3 regions of the Peribacillus sedimenti genome follow, and region 2 is predicted to be linked to each of the others. Evidence: riboswitches for the same ligand, from Rfam matches in the RefSeq annotation. Region 2 holds a riboswitch; each other region holds the start of a gene.
What was found. Region 2 has a riboswitch for thiamine pyrophosphate ahead of V1500_RS16675 (3-oxoacyl-ACP reductase). Riboswitches for the same ligand answer to the same signal wherever they lie in the genome.
Positions count from the first base shown of each region.

Region 1: linked by a shared signal. The riboswitch ahead of thiT (energy-coupled thiamine transporter ThiT) and the one ahead of V1500_RS16675 (3-oxoacyl-ACP reductase) in region 2 are both predicted to bind thiamine pyrophosphate.
Region 3: linked by a shared signal. The riboswitch ahead of thiW (energy coupling factor transporter S component ThiW) and the one ahead of V1500_RS16675 (3-oxoacyl-ACP reductase) in region 2 are both predicted to bind thiamine pyrophosphate.

Region 1 is NZ_CP143547.1:982,239-989,537, reverse strand. It holds gene V1500_RS05055 (universal stress protein) at 318-842, shown strand; gene V1500_RS05050 (DUF3243 domain-containing protein) at 892-1,236, opposite strand; gene V1500_RS05045 (helix-turn-helix transcriptional regulator) at 1,409-1,870, opposite strand; gene thiT (energy-coupled thiamine transporter ThiT) at 1,985-2,569, opposite strand; TPP riboswitch at 2,676-2,779, opposite strand; gene V1500_RS05035 (cation diffusion facilitator family transporter) at 2,922-3,800, shown strand; gene V1500_RS05030 (histidine kinase N-terminal domain-containing protein) at 4,204-5,325, shown strand; gene V1500_RS05025 (DedA family protein) at 5,545-6,165, opposite strand; gene V1500_RS05020 (hypothetical protein) at 6,326-6,499, opposite strand; gene V1500_RS05015 (YitT family protein) at 6,638-7,255, opposite strand.
Region 2 is NZ_CP143547.1:3,383,304-3,390,602, reverse strand. It holds gene V1500_RS16705 (efflux RND transporter permease subunit) at 1-274, opposite strand, end outside; gene V1500_RS16700 (TetR/AcrR family transcriptional regulator) at 422-1,273, shown strand; gene V1500_RS16695 (basic amino acid ABC transporter substrate-binding protein) at 1,712-2,476, shown strand; gene V1500_RS16690 (amino acid ABC transporter permease) at 2,500-3,159, shown strand; gene V1500_RS16685 (amino acid ABC transporter ATP-binding protein) at 3,152-3,886, shown strand; gene V1500_RS16680 (M20 family metallopeptidase) at 4,010-5,188, shown strand; gene V1500_RS16675 (3-oxoacyl-ACP reductase) at 5,266-6,027, opposite strand; TPP riboswitch at 6,102-6,210, opposite strand; gene V1500_RS16670 (response regulator transcription factor) at 6,499-7,173, shown strand; gene V1500_RS16665 (sensor histidine kinase) at 7,163-7,299, shown strand, end outside.
Region 3 is NZ_CP143547.1:1,723,827-1,731,125, forward strand. It holds gene thiM (hydroxyethylthiazole kinase) at 1-385, opposite strand, end outside; gene thiD (bifunctional hydroxymethylpyrimidine kinase/phosphomethylpyrimidine kinase) at 382-1,185, opposite strand; gene thiW (energy coupling factor transporter S component ThiW) at 1,154-1,675, opposite strand; TPP riboswitch at 1,827-1,932, opposite strand; gene V1500_RS08505 (hypothetical protein) at 2,303-2,578, opposite strand; gene V1500_RS08510 (tetratricopeptide repeat protein) at 2,664-3,881, opposite strand; gene V1500_RS08515 (aspartyl-phosphate phosphatase Spo0E family protein) at 4,156-4,347, shown strand; gene V1500_RS08520 (GNAT family N-acetyltransferase) at 4,604-5,110, opposite strand; gene V1500_RS08525 (GDSL-type esterase/lipase family protein) at 5,325-6,026, shown strand; gene V1500_RS08530 (acyl-CoA thioesterase) at 6,127-6,639, shown strand; gene V1500_RS08535 (Bax inhibitor-1 family protein) at 6,807-7,299, opposite strand, start outside.

The DNA.
Region 1 (7,299 bases), 2.4 Mb from region 2:
AGAATAGCGGAATTTGCCTTTAAGCACAGTAGACTATGGACTCATTTGTAAAATTCTGTCGTAAAAATAAGTCAAAATTCCTAATTCTATCGCGAGACTATATATTATAGCTGTGTTTTTGCCGCAAATCAGCTGCAGTCTAACTGATATGGCACATGGTGCGTAGAAATGTACTTCACTTGTATGGAAATTCTCTTTCTGCATGACTAGGACTAGGCGCCAACGGGTAAAAAATTATGAAGCATAAGAATTTGATAGACAGCAGCAAACTGTAAACAGTGGAGAATTTTTTCATTTTCAGGAGGGGAGCGCTATACATGTTAGCTCATTTTAAGTATATTTTGGTTGCTTTTGATGGAAGTGAGGGTGGAAAAAAGGCGATTGAATGGGGGGTAAAGGTAAAAAAAACAGTGCCAGATGCATCCTTGACAATCGTCCATGTCTCCAACGAGAAAGTAGAACAGAAAACGGTCGGGAATGCCAGTGGTTTTGGAATTACAAATGACGCAATGTTACTCGATCCAACCCAGATTCCCTCCCTATTGGCTTCCGAACAATCAAATGCTGTTCTAAACCAAGAAACGCATACGGTTGTCAAAAACAGCAGCAGCCTGGCAGAAAGAACGGCACTTGCCATTTTGCGTGACAATCAGGTAGAGGGCAGATTTATAATACTTGAGGGAAATCCAGCCACATGCATTCCGGAATATGCGGCACATGAAGGAGCCGATTTAATCATTATCGGCAACAGCGGAAAAAGCGGCTTGAAGAAGTTGTTTCTCGGAAGTACAAGCAGTACGGTTGCCAAAGAAGCACATTGCCCTGTACTGATCGCAAAGTAATGACGAATAAACCTCATAAAAGCGGCTGCAGAAGAGTCTGCAGCCATTTTTACTGTGATTTATCTACCAGTTTGACCAGCAAGTGGGCAAGCATATGCCTTTCGCCTTCATTTCCTGATATCCATAACTCCTGGAGAAGCTTTTCTTCGCGATTCCTCGGCTCCACTTTTTCGGCTAAATAGTCCGCTACCTTTTCCCCAATCTTTGCGAGCTGTTCATTGTTTAATCCAATATTTTTGGCCAAATCCAGTCTTTTTTCAAGATAAGTCCTAAATTCTTCAAAGCTTCTTAAAATATCATCCATCTCTTGTGAAGGAATCTTATCTAATGCCTTGTCTACATTATCAGTATTTATGTGTCCATCCTTTTGGACTACATGTTCCTTTTCAGCCATAACACTCTTCTCTCCTTTTTTCTCTGACCTTTGATGAGACGAATAATTTATGAAAAACAAGCAGGTGCAATATGTTCCTCTTACAATCCTTCCACAATATGTATGAAATAAAACGGATTTTTTCAATTCTGGGATTGTAAATTATTCCAATCGCCAAAGGCTTCAACGACCCTTATCGTTTTTCGTCCTCAATCAATTCCTCAAATCTGGCTTTAGCCTCATTTTCTTCGAAGGTACTGTATATACGGTAGTTGTCCTCATCAAGTATCCGAAAATGATGGCTAATCATATTTTGCTGCAGGATATAGCTCTGATCCCGCGCAATCACTTTCCACCAGACCTTTCCGCCAAGGGTTTTCTCCTTCCGGTAGTTTAGCCCGTCTCTTGCAATCGTCTCGGCTACTTCAAGCGGGTCTCCTCCCAATGCCGACTGCAGGACCTCACTCTCCCGAAAAAGGGCACATACAGCTACTATCACCGTCCATCCGGCAGTTGACCGGCCCTTTTCAATTTGTACCAGTGTTTTCTTAGAAACCCCGAGAACTTCCGCCATTTTGTCTTGGGTATAGTCCATTTCTACTCTTACCAATTTTATTTTATCCGTGATAATGCTTATAACAGTCTGTTTATCCATGTTCCGCCTCTGTCATTTTTAGTGTAATTTTACACTGAAAATGACCAGGGATTCAAGGCGGCGGATTTTGGATACAAATCAAAAAACCGGCCCACAAGGAACCGGTTATAATGCTTATGACTGATATGATTTTCTTAGTAGAACTTTTGCTGCAGCAGAATATAACATAACGACTACTATTGCCGAAAGTATGAAGCTCGCAAGCATATAAGTGCCGTTGTAGATTAACGAATAGAGTGCTACAGGCTGTCCCTCTGGAGCATAAGAACCCCAGAAGATTATTCCCGCGGCAAAATGGCATAAGAAACGCAGAAAACTTCCGATGAAAATGCCAAGAACAGCATAGGTGTACGCTTTTGTTCTTTTTCCAACTTCAAGGTTGCCATTCACAGAGTTCGTAAACAAGCCTGCCGCTCCTACGAGTGTAAATGCAAGGAAGTATTCAAGAAAACCCTGGGCTGGATGGACAACCTGAGCGTAAGTAAGGACCATTTGGAGCATTCCCAAAAGAAATCCCGTCAACAGGCCCCCTTTCAAACCCCAGCGATAAGCCATCAGGAATACGGGAACCATTGCAATGGAAACGGACCCCCCTTGCGGCCAAATCCTTGAAAAAACGACTCCTGATACCCAATCGAGCAGCAACGCCAGCGCTGCAAAAACCGCAACTTCTACCATAAATAAAGTTTTATTTTTCATGATTTCCTCCTTCTCCATTCAAGAGAAGCATTCTGGAGCACTCCCGGCATAGCTTTTATCAACAAAAAAAGCAATACCAGGGCGGTAATGGACAGTCCCAGTATTGCTTGATCCAAAACCACATCCCTACGCTAGCATTAACTAACAGGTTCTTAGGGTCAGAACTCACTCGCTCACTCTCAGCCTTTTTTGGCTCCCCTTGTGGACGTATTATTTTTTTATCCTCGGTAAAAATATACTACTAGTTTGTTATAAGTTCAAGACTTATTTCCGGCTTTTGATCCAGATGAAAAGCAAAGCAAAAGTGTCCCCTGTTCCCGCTTTTATTCAAATACAGCATGGAGGTAACGGAATGAATCATGATACCAAACAGGCGTCTGCTGAAAAAGGAGCCTATATAAGCATTGCTGCATATATTTTTCTCTCAGCCCTAAAATTAACAGTCGGACATATTGGCGATTCCAGAGCGTTATGGGCTGACGGATTAAATAATACTACTGATATTATCGCTTCCCTGGCAGTACTAATAGGATTAAGAATATCCAGGCGTCCTCCCGATGAAAATCATGCTTATGGTCATCAAAGGGCTGAAACGATCGCATCCCTTGTGGCGGCGCTTATCATGATAACTGTAGGAATCCAGGTAATATATAATGGATTCCAGGCCATCTTTAACCATTCACAGGGAAAACCGGACATGGCTGCTGCATATACCGCTTTATTCTCTGCCATTTTCATGTATGCCATATACCGCTATAATGTAAATTTGAGTAAAAAAACGAACAGCGCATCAATCAATGCAGTGGCACAGGATAATAAGGCAGATGCCCTTGTAAGTGCAGGGGCGTTTATAGGGATCGTTGGCAGTAGATTTGGCGTAGGATGGCTTGATTCTGCAGCAGCTGTCATTGTCGGTGTCATTATCTGCAAAACAGCCTGGGAAATTTTCCGTGAAGCCTCACATACACTGATAGATGGGTTCGATGAGCCGACACTAAGGGATATACATCAAACAATAGATTCAGTTCCAGGAGTAAAAGAAACCTCGAATGTAAGAGGCAGAATGCATGGCAATGAAATTCTTCTTGAAGCAACGATATTTGTAGAACCTCTTTTAAATGTGGTGGAAAGCCATAGGATTACTGAGGAAGTTGAGGATAAACTGCGAAGGATTCACAGAGTCACCTATGCAATCATTCATATCGAACCTTTTGCTGATACAAAGATCTAACTTGTATCCTATATCCTGATAGGAAATTAGCACGAGATTTCAGGACGGCGGCTGTTCATGGACAGCCGCTTTTCCTTTTTCCCACTTTTTTCCCGGTCTTTTTTACACTTTTTCTGATTTTAATGGAGGATTTTAACTACAATGCATCGAAAGAATTACAGAATGATGTTATTTATTACCATATCAATGTAGTTCAATGAACGGATATCCCGTTTTCCAATAGAAAATACCATACCATTCTTCCAAAAACATATAGGGATTGCAGTAAAAAACATCGCGAATTTCTATCTCAAAAAATACTATATTGTTTACAAACGTTTTGAACTGTATTTATCGGCTGACTTCTAAATAATCTACATATTTTCATTATAGTTTTGACTATTTTCTGTCTATGGAGGATTATATGGAATACACAATAGAAGAAATTGTTCAATACCTGCAGGAGGAAAAGGATCATATATTAACTGAATGGTACTCTAAACATTCAATTTTTGAAAAGGAAGGGCAGGACATAAATTTCCGGCAAAATAGTGAAGCTCTTTACGAAATCATCATTAACTCCTTATATCATTCGGGCCGTTCAAACATAGATTCAATCAAAGCTCTGGCCCGCAGTGCAGCAGAAAGCAGCTATAAGGCTGGTTCGGATTTTAATAATTTTATTTATGATATCAGTGCTGGGAGAACGATCATATTATCCCGTCTTATTTCTGCTGAAATAAATTTTTTCCAGCAAGAAGGTATACTTAAAATCCTTAATGAATGCTTTGACAGTTATATTCTCCATGCAGTATCTCATTTTTCAACGATGAACACAGAAACGCTGCAGAAAAAATATTATCTATTAAATCAAACACATAAAGATCGATTAACTCTGCTTGGCCAAATGACATCAAGCTTTGTTCATGAGTTCAGGAATCCACTGACTTCCATAATGGGTTTTATCCAGCTTTTGCAATCAGAAAATAAAGAGATTAAATATTTGGATATAATTTCAAAGGAATTGGAGCAATTAAATTACAGGGTGACACAGTTTCTAAGCCTATCAAAAAAAGAAAACAGCGAAAATGAACGAAAAACTTTTTCTATTCGAGAGCTGGTTAATGAAGTAATTGATTTTTTATATCCTACTATTCTCGAAGTGAATGCCGCTATAACTTGCAATATACCGGAAGATATATATATAAAAGGCTCAAAGGAGGAATTTCGCCAGGTTTTGCTTAACATAGTGCTTAATGCGACAGATGTAATTTCCAGTGTCCCTGCACCGGCGATATACATCAACGCCGCCGAAAAGCCTTCAGGATATATGACCTTAAGCTTAGCCAACAATGGTCCGAAGATACCCAATGATATAATACCGACGATTTTCGAGCCTTTTATTACCACCAAGAAACGCGGGACTGGACTTGGTCTATTCGTATGTAAGGAAATTATCGAAAAACACGGAGGCACCTTGAGCTGTAAATCAACGGATGACATAACGACATTTTCCATATTCATGCCTTGCTGTGAAGGGGATTAAATATTTTCAGAAAAAAAATATTGAAAACGCTTTCTTATGCATTTTTTAACCCCTTCTGCACTTATTTGCATTAGGCCTTTGTCAATAATGCGATCTATCAAATCCCGGATTCATGCTGGGATATGCTGATTGCTGCACATATCATTGACCGCCCTGGAGTATGCTGTCTTTTCCTGGAACAATGGACCAATATATCTTCATTGATCCTATTTTGTTCCATCATTTTCCTGACCACTTTTTTACTGTTACAATTGGAGGGGCCTTCTTTATTTTCCAAACAAAATACATAATAAGAACAAATCCGGCAGCAATAACAAAGTGAGGGATATACGGAGACATACGCTGCTTTATATCCATCCACCCCTCTCCAAGAACCTTTCCTAACATTAAAAAGAAAATAGTCCATGGAATGATGGCTGCTATTGTATAAGATGTAAATTTTAGGACAGGCATCTTCGCCATGCCTGCGGGTATCGAAATAGCATGCCTCACAACCGGTACAAACCGTGCTGAAAAGATTACCCCTGCCCCATATTCCTCAAACCACTGACTGGCGATATCCAGATGCTTCTCTTTTATCAAAATGTATTTCCCATATTTCAACAGAAAAGGCCGTCCGCCGAAGTATCCAGCCCAGTATAGGAAAAGCTGGGCCATCGTTCCCCCGGCAACGCCCGCTGCAAGTGCTCCGGCAAATTGGATTTTGCCGATACTCACAAGATATCCTCCATAACCCAGCACCAGCTCACTCGGAATGATTTCAATCATTAAACCAAGAGCGATTCCTAAATACCCCATTTCCGCAAGGGACTCCAAAACCATCACAAAAAATTCAGACATGGGACAACTCCTATCTACATTTAAAATGTCCTTCCAAATAAAGGTTCAATACACCTCTATCTTATTGAGAGCTCCATCTTATTATGCGAGGATTGTCCCCCTGGACAAAAAATAAAAAACATGCTGGGTGCCAGCATGCTTATGTATATTGGATTATCAATCACTTTTGATTGTCGCTATTAAATTTCGAAAAATGTTCAGTAAATGCCGGGGCTTCAAAGGCGAGTAAAGACGGGTCCGTTTCATAGACACTGGAAAACACTTCATGCCTTGACTTTGTTTTTTCAATTATGATGCCTTTGTCTCTAAACTTTGCAATAAGCTCATTTCTCAATTAGCTCACCCCTGTAATCGTATGTGTTACCTGATAATTTCCCTCTTTTTATCTAATTAAAACCATTTTCTTAAATTTTTTTTGTAGTGCAGCAGGGCAAAACCAATTTCAAACTATTGATAATAGAGTAGAAATGTATTAAACATTACCGTTTTTCATAACTGTAATAGAAGTGAAAATCCCTACAGTAAGAATGGTAAGGCAGGAGTAAAGAAATATATTTAGCCCTACAATTTTCAATCCCGATATGATTATACAGCCATCAATGATGAATATGAGGACACCTACATTGATCGCTGTTCTTTCAGCGAGAATTTGTGCAAGCATATCCGTTCCGCCTGTACTGGTCTCATACCGAAGCATCAATCCTACGCCTAATCCTATTAATATTCCACCGATTATTGCACTTATGTAGATAGGAAGCTCCCAATAAACCTTAAATTCAGAAAATAAATCAATACAAAAAGAAGATATTAACAATCCATGGAGGCTGTGAAAAAATAAGCTCTTCCCATAATTCCACGCATAAATATATAGTGGAATGCTAATACAAATCATGCTAAGCCCTACCGGGAAACCAAAGTGATAATGTATGAGCAGCCCCAGACCAACCAAACCTCCATCCATTAACCGGTATGGAGCAAGAAAAAAATTAACCCCAATTCCCAAGAGCAGGCTGCCGACCAATATTGCCGCAATTTTCTCCAGAAGGTATTCACCCCTTGTCCTCTCCCTGTATTTATAGGGTATGGCCATATGTGGTTATAGTATTCCTGCTTGCTCTAAATTGCTGGCAGCTC
Region 2 (7,299 bases):
CGGAAGAGGCATTTTGATATGAAGTAGAACTGACTACTTTTACAAGATTTAAATTGGATACGGCCTGTTCAATAGGCTTTGATATTTTTTCGTTTACTTCATCTGGTGTGGCGCCCGGATAGACGGTTGTGATGCTCATGACCGGTATGCTAATATCAGGTATGCTTTCAAGCTTCATTCTTAGACCCGAATATAAACCGGACACTACCACGATGATTGTGATAAGCCAGACAGCGAGCTTGTTTTTCAACGTAAAGTTGATGATTTTATTCATATTTCTCCCCCAAGATTTTTTATTTATTGACCAACTGGTCATAATGAATAATAATATAACTGACCGTTTAGTCATAGTCAATACAAATGATAAAAGTTCACATACAATTAACAATTACATGCAGGATTTTGATTGGTGGTGAAAATATTGAAGGAAAAGAAAAAGGTAATAATGGAAGCAGCCATCAGACTGTTTGGCAAAAAAGGCTACGATGCTACCTCAGTTCAGGAAATCGTAAAAGAAGCCGGAATATCAAAGGGTGCTTTTTATATCTATTACAAATCCAAGGAGGCGCTGCTTCTCGCGATTTTTCAGCATTATTATGATGTGTTTCGCACGGAATTTGAGGAGCTGAAGGTTCAAGACCTTACACCCAGGGAGCTGTTCGTAAAGCAGACGGCTGCGCAATATAAGTTCATTCTGGACCAAAGAGAATTTCTGATCATGCAGGCAATGGAGCGGGTCTTTAACGAGGAAATAGGGAAAGTGCTGAACAAAATGAGGAATGAAATCATCCAGTCCCATAAAGAGAGCCTGTCATCAATATACGGGGAGAGAATGAAGCCTTATATTTGGGACCTTACCATGCTGGTACAGGGTCTGATGCATCCTTATTTGGAGCTTCTGATATTTGATAAAATTCAAATCGATTTGAAGGAGTTAGGGAGATATATCTTAAACAGGGCGGACAACATCGCGGAAGGGCTTTTAGCTTCAAACGAAAAAGCACTTTTATCGGAACAGACATTGATGGATATGGAAATCCCCTTTCATTCTGCCAGGCTTGAAAAAAAGGACTTGATTCTATCCATAAAAGAAGCAATAGAAACACACGGTAATCTAAAAGACATTGTGATTACCCTTGAAGTCCTGGAGGAGGAAATAAGCAGGAAAGAGCCTCGAGTGCCAGTGATTGAAGGCATGCTGGCCAATCTTAAGAGAGAGAAGAAATTGATTGAGCTTCAACAACAAATTCATGATTACTTTCATCTGCACTAGCATTTGACTGGGTGGTCAGTGATGATATGTATGGAAACGAACTTCCGCTTTTGGTTATAGAATAGCTAAAACGGGTTTGGGATTGAATTACTATTAAAGCATGTTTACCAATGTGGTGGACATGCTTTTTTCTGTAGGATCCATGAGTTCACAAGCTGCATTGTATGAATTAATGCAGAGTTAGGCCAAGAGCAGAGTGAAAGGATAATATAGTATTTATGTAAATCGCTGTATAAAAACTAATTGGAGATGTGAAAAAATAAGCTTAGGTCATAAGAGGTCTCTAGATTTGTTAAGGAATGACGGCCGGTTGAAATAAAATTCATATTATTTTAAAAAAAGATATTTGCATATTTGATTGTCTATGTTACAATACATTTCATTGAATAAATATAAATAAAAGATTATAAAAATGCATTTTATCAGGGAGGATCAAAAGTGAAGAAAAACATTTTTAGTATTTTAATAGCAGTTATCATCGTAGGATTATTGGCGGCATGCGGTCAGAGCAAGAGTGGCGGAGAGGAAAAAAAGACGCTTGTAATGGGTACTTCAGCAGATTTCCCGCCATTTGAGACTCGGGACAATAATGGAGAAATCAAGGGCTTTGATATCGACTTAGCTAAATATATAACAAAAGAACTTGGCTATGAATTAGAAATTAAAGATATGAATTTTGACGGTTTAATTGGGGCTTTGCAATCGGGTACAGTAGATTTCGTGGCATCAGGAATGTCAGCTACAGACAAACGTAAGGAAAGCGTCGACTTTTCAACAGAATATCATCATTCTGGGGAGATGTTTGTGACTTTAAAAGATTCCAAGGTTAAAAGCATGGAAGATTTAGATGGTACAAAACTAGGAACCCAGCTTGGCACGATTCAAGAAGAAGGTGCAAAAAAACTGGCGAAAACAATCGAACTTAAAGTGAAAACATTGAATAAAGTACCGGAGTTGGTGCAGGAATTAAAAGCAGGACGTATTGATGCGGTATACCTAGATAAAACAGTTGCACAGGGCTACATCAAGGAAGCGGACTTAGCTGGTTTTGATGATGAAAGTGAAGGAACACCCGGAATGGCGATTGCGTTTCCAAAAGGCAAGAACAGCAAGTTAATCGAAGATTTCAACAAGGTAATTAAAGAGATGCAGGAAAACGGAGAACTTGAAAAACTGCAAAAGAAATGGCTTGAACAAGAATAACATCAAGAAATGAGGTGTAAGGCATGAATTTGGATTTTACCCGAATCGTGCCTTCTATTCCTTTTATATTAAATGGAATATGGGTAACGTTATTATTTGTAATTGTATCAGCGTTTTTGGGATTGATTATCGGTACGATCCTTTCCTTATTTAAGATCAGTCATGTTAAGGTATTAAACTGGTTTGCAGAAGCGTATACTTCGATATTCAGAGGTACTCCGCTATTACTGCAATTGATGCTTATCTATTTTGCGACACCGCAGCTAACTGGATACGATATACCTGCTTTCCTGGCTGGAATTCTGGCATTTGGTCTGAATTCGGGCGCGTATATATCCGAAATAATCCGGGCGGGCATCCAGGCGGTCGACAGAGGGCAAAGAGAAGCAGCAGAGGCTTTGGCCATACCATACAAACCGATGATGAAGGATATTATTTTCCCTCAGGCTTTAAAGAATATATTGCCAGCCCTTTTAAATGAATTAATAACCTTAACGAAAGAATCGGCTCTTGTATCCACTATTGGATTCCTTGACATTATGCGCCGTGCGCAGGTGGTAAGCGCAAATACGTATACTGCATTTGAGCCGCTGATTCTAGCAGGATTGATTTATTATGTAATGGTCATGGCCTTGACGATCCTTGGCCGCAGGGTGGAAAGGAGGCTGCGTGTAAGTGAGTAATGCTTTTATTAAGGTAGATAATCTAAACAAAACTTTTGGCAGCCTTAATGTCCTGAACGGGATATCAACGACAATCAATAAAGGGGAAGTCGTTGCTATTATTGGCCCTTCAGGCTCGGGGAAATCTACCTTTTTGCGCTGCCTTAACTTATTGGAAAAACCCACAAGCGGAAAGGTGATCATTGGCGGACAGGAGATAACCGACAAGGGTACCGATATATTAAAGGTCCGGCAGAATGTGGGAATGGTGTTTCAGCATTTTCATCTCTTTCCTCATAAAACAGTGCTGGAAAATGTAACATATGCACCGATGACGGTTAAAGGGATATCAAAGCAGGAAGCGGTAGAAACGGCTCTTCGACTATTAAAAACGGTAGGATTGGAAGAAAAGGCCGAGCAATATCCAAACCGTTTATCAGGCGGCCAAAAGCAGCGGGTTGCTATTGCCCGTGCACTGGCGATGTCACCGGATGTCATGCTGTTTGACGAGCCTACCTCGGCACTGGATCCGGAGATGGTGAAGGAAGTTCTGGAGGTCATGAAATCATTGGCCAAGACAGGTATGACAATGGCAATTGTTACCCATGAGATGGGGTTTGCCAGGGAAGTAGCGGATCGGGTGTTGTTTTTAGATGAAGGGATGATTGTAGAAGATGTTTCTCCCGATCAATTTTTTACAGCAGCACAAAGCAAGCGTGCACGGGATTTCCTTGCAAAGGTGCTGTAGGTGATAAGGGACCGTAGGATTATGAGTAGTTTGGAAGAATCAGCCAAAGAGTTGTCTTGTATGGCAGCTCTTTTTTTGGTTTTATAAGAGTAGATAGAAAAAATAACCAAAAGGAATGATATCATGAAGCAAAGCATTATTGATGGAATCGAAAACCATCGCCAGGAATTCTATGACATTAGTATTTATATAGGAGAAAATCCCGAACTTGGACATGAAGAGTTTAAGGCTTCTGCCATTCTTGCGGAAACATTGAAAAAGCATGGTTTTTCCGTTGAAATGGGTACTTGCGGCCTGCAGACAGCTTTTACCGCAACATATGACAGCGGCAAAGAAGGGCCAACGATCGGTTTCATGGCGGAATATGATGCACTGCCAGAGGTTGGCCATGCATGCGGACATAATCTTATTGGTACTATGGGAATTGCTGCAGGGATCGGCCTGAGCAAAGTAATCTCAGAAACAGGCGGAAAGGTAATCGTTTTTGGTACACCGGCGGAAGAAACAAAAGGCGGAAAAGTTACTATGGCTGAGGAAGGAATATTTAACGACGTGGATGTTGTTTTAATGGTCCATCCTTTGGACAGTTACATGAAAAGTGGTACATCTTTGGCGATGGATGCAATCCAATTTGAGTTCTTCGGCAAGGCGTCACATGCTGCAGCAAGTCCGCATCTTGGCATTAATGCCTTGGATGCGGTGCTTCAGACATTTAACAGCATAAATGCTTTGAGGCAGCATATTACTTCTGATGCAAGGATACACGGCATTATAACGGAGGGAGGCAAGGCAGCGAATGTTGTGCCTGACTATGCAGTAGCTCAATTTTATGTGCGGGCAGCTAAAAGGGAATATGTGAATGAACTGGTTGGAAAAGTTAAGTGCTGTGCTGAGGGGGCAGCCTTACAAACAGGTGCGACCATGAAATCATCGTTTTATGAATTTTCTTATGATGATATGGTCACAAATGCAGCCCTATCTGATGCTTTCACAAAGGAATTAATTGCTCTGGGCGTGGATGAAAACGAAATCCAGACACAAAGGGATGGATCTGGCTCACTGGATATGGGCAATGTCAGCCAGGTAGTCCCAGCCATCCACCCATATGTTAAGATTACGAACGAAGCTTACGCATGCCATACGTACGAATTCCGTGACGCATCCATGAGCGAGCAGGGAAGAGAAGCGATGATTTTGGGAGCGAAGGCAATGGCGTTAACAGGGTATGAGGTGTTGACAAATCCTGGGCTATTAGCGCAAATAAAGGATGAGTTCAAGCGCCAAAAAACATTCAGTGTATAGGGAAAGGAAAGACCCTCGGAATATTGAGAGGGTCTTTTTTTTTACCGATTTAAGTGTGGAAATAGGATGACGTAATGTTAATCCATTACCAGCCCGCCATCCACGACCAGATTTTGTCCAGTGACGGCCCTTGCCCACTCAGATGCAAAGAAGACTATGGTATCGGCGACCTCTGCTGGTTCGGTTACCTTCCTGAGAGGCGTCGAAGATTCAATGAGCTGGAATACTTCAGCAGAGGTTGCGCTGCTAGCATCAGTCGCTTTTAACAATCCTCCGGAGACCATATTGACAGTAATGCCAAATTGCCCCAATTCGTTGGCCATATTTCGGGTAAAGCCTAGGAGTGCAGCCTTGCTGGTATTGTAGTCATGATATGGAACGACAGGGTTTTGGAACAGGTTAGTACCGATATTGACCACTCGTCCGAACCCCATTTCCTTCATGTCTTCAAGTCCAGCCTGAATGGTATGTAAAGAACCTCGAACTGCGCTCTCCAGTTGGGAATGGTAATCATCCCAGGCAATGGCGGATGCATCTTTCCGAGCGATTGGATCGAAACGGAAATTGACAAGTGCATTATTGACAATGGTTGTAACGGGGTTTCCAAAGAACCGCTTAGCCTCCTCGAACATATGCTGCACCTCTTCAGGATTTCGAATATCAGCCTTTATGGCTATCGCATTTTCTCCTAATGATTGCTGAAGAGCCGCAGCCTTGTCAAAGCTTTCAAAATAGTTAATTACGACTCTTGCACCTTCCCTGGCAAACGCTTTTACAGTCTCAGCCCCCAAACCTCGGCTTCCTCCAGTTACCAACACGATTTGTTCGCTTAATTTCATCATTTATTCTCCTCCAGAATGCAAAAAAGCCAGATCCCAAAAAGGACCTGGCTTATCAGCAAAGATTAGTCTTTGTTTTAAGAAGCCTACTTTCCTACGCTGGCATGATCCAGATCAGGTCCAAAGGGTTAAAAAACAGCAGTTTTTCTCTCAGCCTATACTTAGGCACCCCTAGTAGTTTATATGTACTTTATTTCATCATAAGCACACTCTGCATAGAAGTAAAACAAAATGAACTATTATACTCAATAAAATAATAGAGCACATTGATTTAGTTGATTTTCACCTATTTTTCATTTTTCTTTACTAGAATCAATTTATCAAGATTAGTCTTTCTTTTGACACGACTATTTTTGAATGGTCCAATCGCCTTTAATTTTATTCTGTTCTTAGCTTTACGCTATACTAGCAATACTAGCAATACAAATGCTTTTGGATTTTAATGAAATATAGTGAAAAGGAGTTATCCCAATGAATGTTCTTTTGGCAGAGGATGATGTAAAACTTGGCGAATTGATCGTTTATATGCTGAAGAAAAAAGCAGGTATAAACGCTGAATGGGTAAAGGAGGGGGAAGATGCTTATTATTACGCTGTCTCCAGCTACCACGATGTATTGATCCTTGACTGGATGATGCCAAACGGAGATGGAATTGATGTTTGCCGGCGGCTAAGGAAAGAGGGATATGCTGGTGCTATTCTCATGCTGACGGCAAAGGATGCTGTGGAAGACCGGATTGCGGGGCTGGATTCAGGGGCGGATGATTATTTAGTAAAACCCTTTGAAATAGATGAATTGCTTGCTCGTCTGAGGGCACTTTCCCGCAGGAATTATGCCCCGATTCTGGAGGAGGAAACTCAATTTCATGACATTGTTTTAAACAGGTCAAGCCAGGTTTTAAGGCGGGCACAACAAGCAGTCCAGCTTAGCCCCCGTGAATTTCAGCTATTGGATTTACTTGTCCAGAATAAAGGTCAGGTACTTACCAGAGAAGTCATCATGGATCGGATTTGGGGATATGATTCCGATGTATCGATGAAAACCATAGATGCACATGTGAAACTGCTTCGAAAAAAACTGGATAGTGTGGGGAAATATGACATGCTTCATAGTATACGAGGGGTAGGGTATAAAATTGAAAATTGACTTCCGTTCTTTTTTCCACGAATTGCGCAAACGGGGAAAAGAGGACGTTTTTAGCGATACACAGAGGCGCTTGACCTTTTCATACAGCGGACTTCTTATGTTGTTTCTCGTCCTATTTGTTTTTAT
Region 3 (7,299 bases), 1.7 Mb from region 2:
AACTGTTCATTTCACTGGCGTTGCCGCGAATGATGCCGATCCTTACCTCCTGCAATAATTGTACAGCCCGCTTTGTCCGGAATGGGGTCGCACCTGCACCAACCGGGTCGAAAACAACCGGAATGCCAAGCTGATTGGCCGTTTTCCCAGCTAAAAGCATCGCTTCGAATGAAGAATCATCCAGTGTGCCAAAGTTGATCACAAGGGCGTTCGCAATCTTTACCATATCCTCCGCTTCCTCGGGACTGGATGCCATGACGGGAGACCCTCCGATTGCCAGTGTCACGTTCGCACAATCATTAATCGTAACGGTGTTCGTTATTTGATGGACAAGGGGATTCCTCTGCTGAACCGTACTAAACAATTTTTTTATATCCTCGATCATAATGATTCACCCTCTTTGTTTTGAAATTGATAAAAATGATGGACCGGGCCATGCCCGTTTCCGATAGAGAAACTTTCCCGGATTGCGTTAGTGATATATTCCTTTGCTGACTCAATGGATTCAATATAAGACAAGCCTTTTGCAAGACCGGCAGCAATGGCCGCTGAGAGAGTACAGCCGGTTCCATGGGTGTTTTTGGTCACGATCCGTTCCGTACGGAGCCAGGTGAAGGTTTCGCCGTCATAGAATAAATCATTGGGATTACCTGCCAAATGCCCCCCTTTAAGCAGCACACTTTTCGCGCCAAGGGAGTGGATAGTCATGCACGCCTTATACAAGTCCTGCTTGGATTGAAGCACTGTGCCAACCAGGACCTCCGCTTCCGGAATATTGGGGGTGATCACGGTGGCAAGCGGAACCAGCCTGCTTTTCAAAGCTTCCACTGCGTCTTCCTGAAGCAGATGGTGGCCGCTTTTCGAAATCATCACAGGGTCTAAAACAATATGTTTGGGCTTGTATTTTGCCAGTGTTTCAGCAACAGTGTTTACGATTTCTGCCGTACTGAGCATTCCGATTTTGACAGCATCCACCTGGATGTCATCAAAGACCGCCTCAATCTGGTCGCGGATCATGGAAGTGTCGATATTTTGGACAGAACGGACTTCGACGGTGTTTTGGGCGGTTACCGCTGTAATTACCGACATTCCAAAGACACCGTTCGCTGAAAATGACTTTAAATCGGCCTGGATGCCTGCTCCGCCTCCAGAATCAGAGCCTGCGATTGTTAATGCTTTTTTCATAAATGAATCCCTCCAAATAACGGTTTTTTAAGAAGATTTTTAAAATCATGAATGCCATGGCCGCTCCTGTAAATGAACTAAAGATGAAAGCGGGAATAAAACCGAATAGAGTTACTTTTTGCCCCAAAAACAGGACAGCGATCGGGTAGCAGGCGATGGCACCGATTATGCCTGTGCCGATTATTTCACCAACAGCTGCCAAGCCAATGCTCCTCGTCTGCCTATAAAGAATGGCGGCGGCAAAAGCACCGATCATGCTTCCCGGAAAAGCGAATACTGAACCGGTGCCAGCCATATTCCTTAAAACTGATACGATAAAAGCCTGGGCAACTGCATAAAACGGGCCGAGCATGACTGAAGCCAAAACATTGGCTAAGTGCTGGAGCGGAAAAATCTTTACAAATCCAGCCGGAATATACACAAATGAAGAAGTCAATGCTGTTGCTGCTGTAATCATTGCCGTCAAAGTAAGCTTTAGGATCTGGACCATTCAGAGTTCCTCCTTAAACGTTTTAATGCATGGCTTAAGCAGACACTTCCCGGGCAGGGGAGCAAGCAGTTGCAATTAAGTATGCAGCCGAAGGAAAAGCAAAAAGCCCCGCTTCGGTGAAAGAAGCGGGGCATAAGGTTCTAAAATGAATGAACGAAATGCTTCACTTCCCTCCGCCGGCATGATCCGGTTCAGGTTCAAAGGGTCTAGAACATTCGTTCAATCTCAGCCTTTTACAGACTCCCCCAGTGACTGCTGGTTATTTAATTATTGTTATCATATCACAGGGCTGGCAAAAAACAACCTCTCTAGGTTTGAATTCTAAACGCACCACGCCATAATGACCGGATCAATTTTACAAGCATTTTGCAACTTTTTCGTGACAGAATCGTTTAATAAAAAAACATGACAAAAAGGGGGAGGACGAAGTGAAAGAGGCATACTGGTATTTTTTGTCAGCTTTTATCATGTATATTTTAAGTTTTATTTGCGGGTTCACAATTGGCCTGTACATATTTTTTGCCGTTATTTTATCCATTCTCCTTGGAATCTCAAAACTTGTCGGCCACCATGGCGTCCGGGGGCCAGCGGCGGCTGCCTTTTCGCTGTGGCTAGTGTCCGTAAAATTCATTGATGATTATTATTTGTTTTTCCCCATAGCTGTTTTTCTTTAGCAAGATAGAAAAACATAAACGGAATTTTTTTCATAGCGTCACCATAAAAAGAACGGCCATAAAGCCGTCCATTAACTCTTGTATTGTTTTGATATCTTTTGTTTTTCCAGTTTGAAAGGTAAACACCATGAATGTTTTTCGGATTGAGGTCGCAATCCTTTCGGGCATCACACTGGAGGATAAATTGGACGGGAAGTGGTATGGTCAATGCTCGAACCATTGCCGGCAAAGTCGGCTGTACCTCCTGCTGAAATGGCAAAAACGGCCAAAGATAAAATCAACAAGAATTTCTTCATAAAATCTGCCCCTTTTCATTAAGATATATATTTTATTGCATCTTCAAACCTTCTAGTCTTCTGGAGGTGCATGGCTAGCAGATAAGAGAAGGTATGAAGCTCTTGCCGGTATTCACTTGAGGATTTCAGGACAGGCAGGAGCTTATTCTCAAGGTAGTCATATCCTTTAGTTTCCTCACCATTTATAAGGCTGAGATAAAAGGTGGAAATCATCCTGTATATTTGGTTCCCTGTTTCCTTCGAGGCCTCCATAAGCTTGTTGAAGGCAACTCTTGCATTTGCATGATCTTCGCTAGTGTAATAGGTTTCCGCCAAAGAGTGCAGGCTCACAAGGGAGTGGAAGCTATCCTGTTCCTGATATTCGAGGCTTTTCTTAAAATAATCTATAGCATCATCCAAGAGTTCCATTTTTCTTTTCAGATAGCCGATGTTATGGAAAACCTGCTGCATTAATTCCGAATCTCCCAAAATCTCCGCATTCCTTTTAAGATGTTTATAGCATTCCAGGGCTTCTGGATAAATCTCGGAATGGGTATAATTGATGCCGAGCACCATAAGAGTATGCAGGATTCTCTTAATATTATATTGGTTGGTGTAAAGTCCGAGAGCCTTCCTTCCGTAGTGCACAGCATGTCCCGGCTGTTCCATTTGGCCTTTTACAAGAGCCAGATGATAATATACTTCAGCTCCGAGAAATAGCTCGTCGGGCTGCTGGTGCACGATGCGGACCAGGATTTCATCGGCCTGTGAGTACTTTTTTTGTAATATTAAATATATGGAACTGTAGTAATAATATAAGTACCACTCGTGTTGGGAAAAATTTATCTTCTGTTTGTTAAGCCATTTTTTTTGCGTTGCGGCCTGGTCGTTCGAACGGACAAATAAGTAATAGCGAAACTTGTACAATTCGTATAAATACAGATAGTCGGAGAAGGGGATCAATTCTTTGTGATGTTTAAGTTCCTTGAATGTCTTTAATGCTTTTTCTTTCTGGTAAAAGTGGATATGCTCTATTAATTCCTGAAGCAGAAGATTGATGTGAAGGTTTTTGGATTCAATATCCTGGAGGTTGATATCAAGCTTTTTGAGAATGAGTGAAATGGTCTCTTCGTTAGCTTCCTTCCAATTATTTTCAATTTTGCTGAGATGAGGAACAGAACAAATTCCTTCACACAATTCACTTTGTGTTATATTTGCCTTTGTTCTGTAGTACTTGATGAGAGAACCTATTTTCATGACATCACCTCTATGCCATTTTTGTTTATTATAGTACTGCCTGTAAATTTTCCCAATTGGTCTAAAGGAGCATTTTTTCGAAAATAGGAATTTAGGCCCATTTTCTGTTTGCTCAATGATATGTTTAAAGCATGCTATGTGATGAAAAGTAAATATTGTTCAACGAACGGCAACCTTTGGTGATTTTTAGTAAAAAATGGGAAAATAGTCTTGTTTATTTCGATTTTTTTGTTTATTATAATAAACAAATGAACGGACAGAAAGGACTTTTGTCATGATTACCATTGCTTCCGACTTCTCAATGATAGAAGAAAAACGGCAGGAAATGATAGCTTCGGCCGAATTGCTGGGGTATACGGACCCGTTTACCATCAAATTCAGCCAGGAGCTCGATACTCTATTAAACGAAGAGCTTTTTAAGCAAGCTACCTGGTATTCAAAAAAGAAATCATACATAATCATTTAAGAACAGTTCCTGCCCTGGGACTGTTTTTTTGTAAAACCAAATTTGCTGTATAACCGGGCATGAAAAGATTTCTAATCTCTTCTGATTCCGTAACGTTCTGAAGTGTTTACTCGGACTCTTCAACGGGCAACCTCCTTGTTTTTCGATATGGATGCAATTCATGATTGTTTAACACGGGATTGCGTAACGTTCATAAATACTCATATGCACACATCAAAAAACCAGGCATGAACTACATACGCCTGGTTTCTTGCAGTCAAGACTCTATTCTTTTCCCCATAATCACTAAATCTCTCTCAATGCCGTCGAGCTCAGCCACCCTTGGTAGATGGCCCCATTTCTCGAATCCTGCCTGGCTGAATAATTTAATGCTGGGCGTATTATGGAAAAAGATGAAGCCCAGCAAGGTCTTAATCCCTGCTTTCGGACCCAGGGCCATTGCCTGGTTCAATGCCCATTTTCCAAGCCCCTTGCCTCTATACGATGTATCTATGTATATGCTGATTTCTGCTGTAGCATCATAGGCCGGCCTCCCATAGAAAGACTGGAAGCTCATCCAGCCAGCAATCACTCCGTTATGGTCCATTACATAAAGCGGCCGTTTGTCGGATGTATGGCCATGAAACCAATCCAGACGGTCGTGGACCGTAACCGGCATGGTGTCAGCAGTGACCATCCTGGAGGCGATGGTAGAATTATAAATTTCAACAATCCTCGGGAGATCTTCGGCCGCTGCTTCTTTTAACAAAAAATCCTCGTTCATGTAATGACTCCTTACAATATTATTTCAAAACGAATAGTAACATCATACACATATGGCGCGGGAATTGCCAGGGGAAAACGGTGTATACAGCGCACCCGAACGATCCTGCCGAAACTTATGCCGGAAGGGTAAATAACGGGCACAACTGGGTATAGAAGAGTATTCCATCCGTACAGCAAGGCTGCAGCATAAAACAACATAAAAGGAGCCCGAGATGAAAAAAATTGCAAGCATACTAACCGCAGTTATACTGATTTCATTAATCTGGTTTATCTGGCACAACCAGAAGGAAAAACAGAACCCTGTCATTATCGCACTTGGTGATTCACTGACCAATGGGGTAGGCGATGAGAACGGGGAGGGGTATTTGGATTTGATTGAAAAACAGCTTGATAAAAATAGCAATAAAAATGTAAGCATATGGAATTATGGTATACCAGGTCAGGAAACGGACGGCGTTTTAAAACAGCTGGAGGATGAAAGATTAAACACTAAGCTGGATAAGGCTGATTATTTTATTGTTTTTATAGGGACCAATGATCTGATAAACAGTAATGGCGGCGATCTGCATCCACTGCATGAACAAAGGATCGACAAGGCAAAGCCTGAATTCAAAAGGAATCTGACCAAGATTCTGCATACTCTAGAGAAGAAGAACAAAGATGCACCGATCCTCGTTCTTGGATTATATAATCCTTTTCCAGCCGGTAATGATATTGAAAAGCAGATAGTGGATTGGGATCGTACCATAAAGAACACGATTGAAGATGATAAACGGATTGTTTATATACCTACGAATGATTTGTTTAAACATAAAGAAAAGCAGCGTTATTTCAGTGATGAACTTCATCCAAATGAAAATGGCTATAAACTGATTGCCAATCGAATCCTGGAACGGTATGGATTTAACATGTAGCTGAAAATTTTCATGCCAGACCTTTGCCATGAATCAGTATTTTAAGATAAAGTATAGTAGGTAGAATGTTAAGAATATACATGAAGGGGAACAGGAAGAGATGGAAGAAACAAAATTCAGCAGGGACTCTCTCGTCATTAAGACCAGCATTGTCCTTCCTCCAGACACGAATAATCACGGAACGATGTTTGGGGGGAAGCTCATGGCGTATATTGATGATGTTGCAGCGATTTCCGCCATGAGGCATTCCAGGAAAATGGTAGTGACGGCATCAACAGATTCAGTCGATTTCCTTCATCCCATTTACAAAGGAAACTCCGTTTGTCTGGAAGCCTTTGTGACCTATACCGGCCGTTCTTCAATGGAAATCATGGTAAAAGTCATTGCCGAGGATTTATTGACAGGCGTAAGGAATATTTGTGCGATTTCCTTTCTGACCTTTGTGGCAATCGACGAGAATGGAAAGCCTACACCTGTACCAAGGTTGATCCCGCGTACAGAGACGGAGAAAAATTTATTCGAAACAGGCAAAGCCCGAGCGGAAGCCCGTAAAAAACGCAGAAAAGATACTGAACAGATAGCACAAACCTTCGGTGCTGAAATGCCGTGGTAAACAGAAAAAAAGTGTCCCGCAGCCGGGGACACTTTTTTTAGGATAAGAAAAATTTTTTATTTAGACTGATGTCTGGCTCGACGTACACTATATGGCGTACTTAGCTGGCCACAAACAGGTGTCAGCAATTACCCGAGGTTCCATTAACAAAACGCTTCCGCAGTTCGTTAATCATCACTGGATAAAATTCCGAAAAAGCGCAGAACATTGATAAACAGGTTTAAAAAGTCTAGATAGAGATTGAGAGCCATCAATGGAACGTCTTCGGCACTGACTCCGTACTGTTTCATCCGGTTCACGTCAAATAATACAAATCCGCTGAAAACCAGGATTCCAATGAACGAGTATACCAGCATTGCTGCGGAGCTAAGCGGCGAGAAGATATTGAAGATCCCGATTACAATCAAAGCGAGCAGGGCTGCCATAAGCATGCCGCCAAGGAAGGACAGGTCTCGCTTAGTCTTGGTGGCGTACAGGGACAGGCTTCCAAAAATCACGGTAGTTGTGACGCCAGCCATCAGAACCACATTTGTACCTGCAGATGCCGCATAATAAGCGACAATTGGATAGGTAGTGATCCCCGAGATAAACGCGAAAATGAAAAGGAAGGCATAGCCGACTGCTTTTCGCTTTCTAAGGAAGAAGGCCCCGATCAGCATG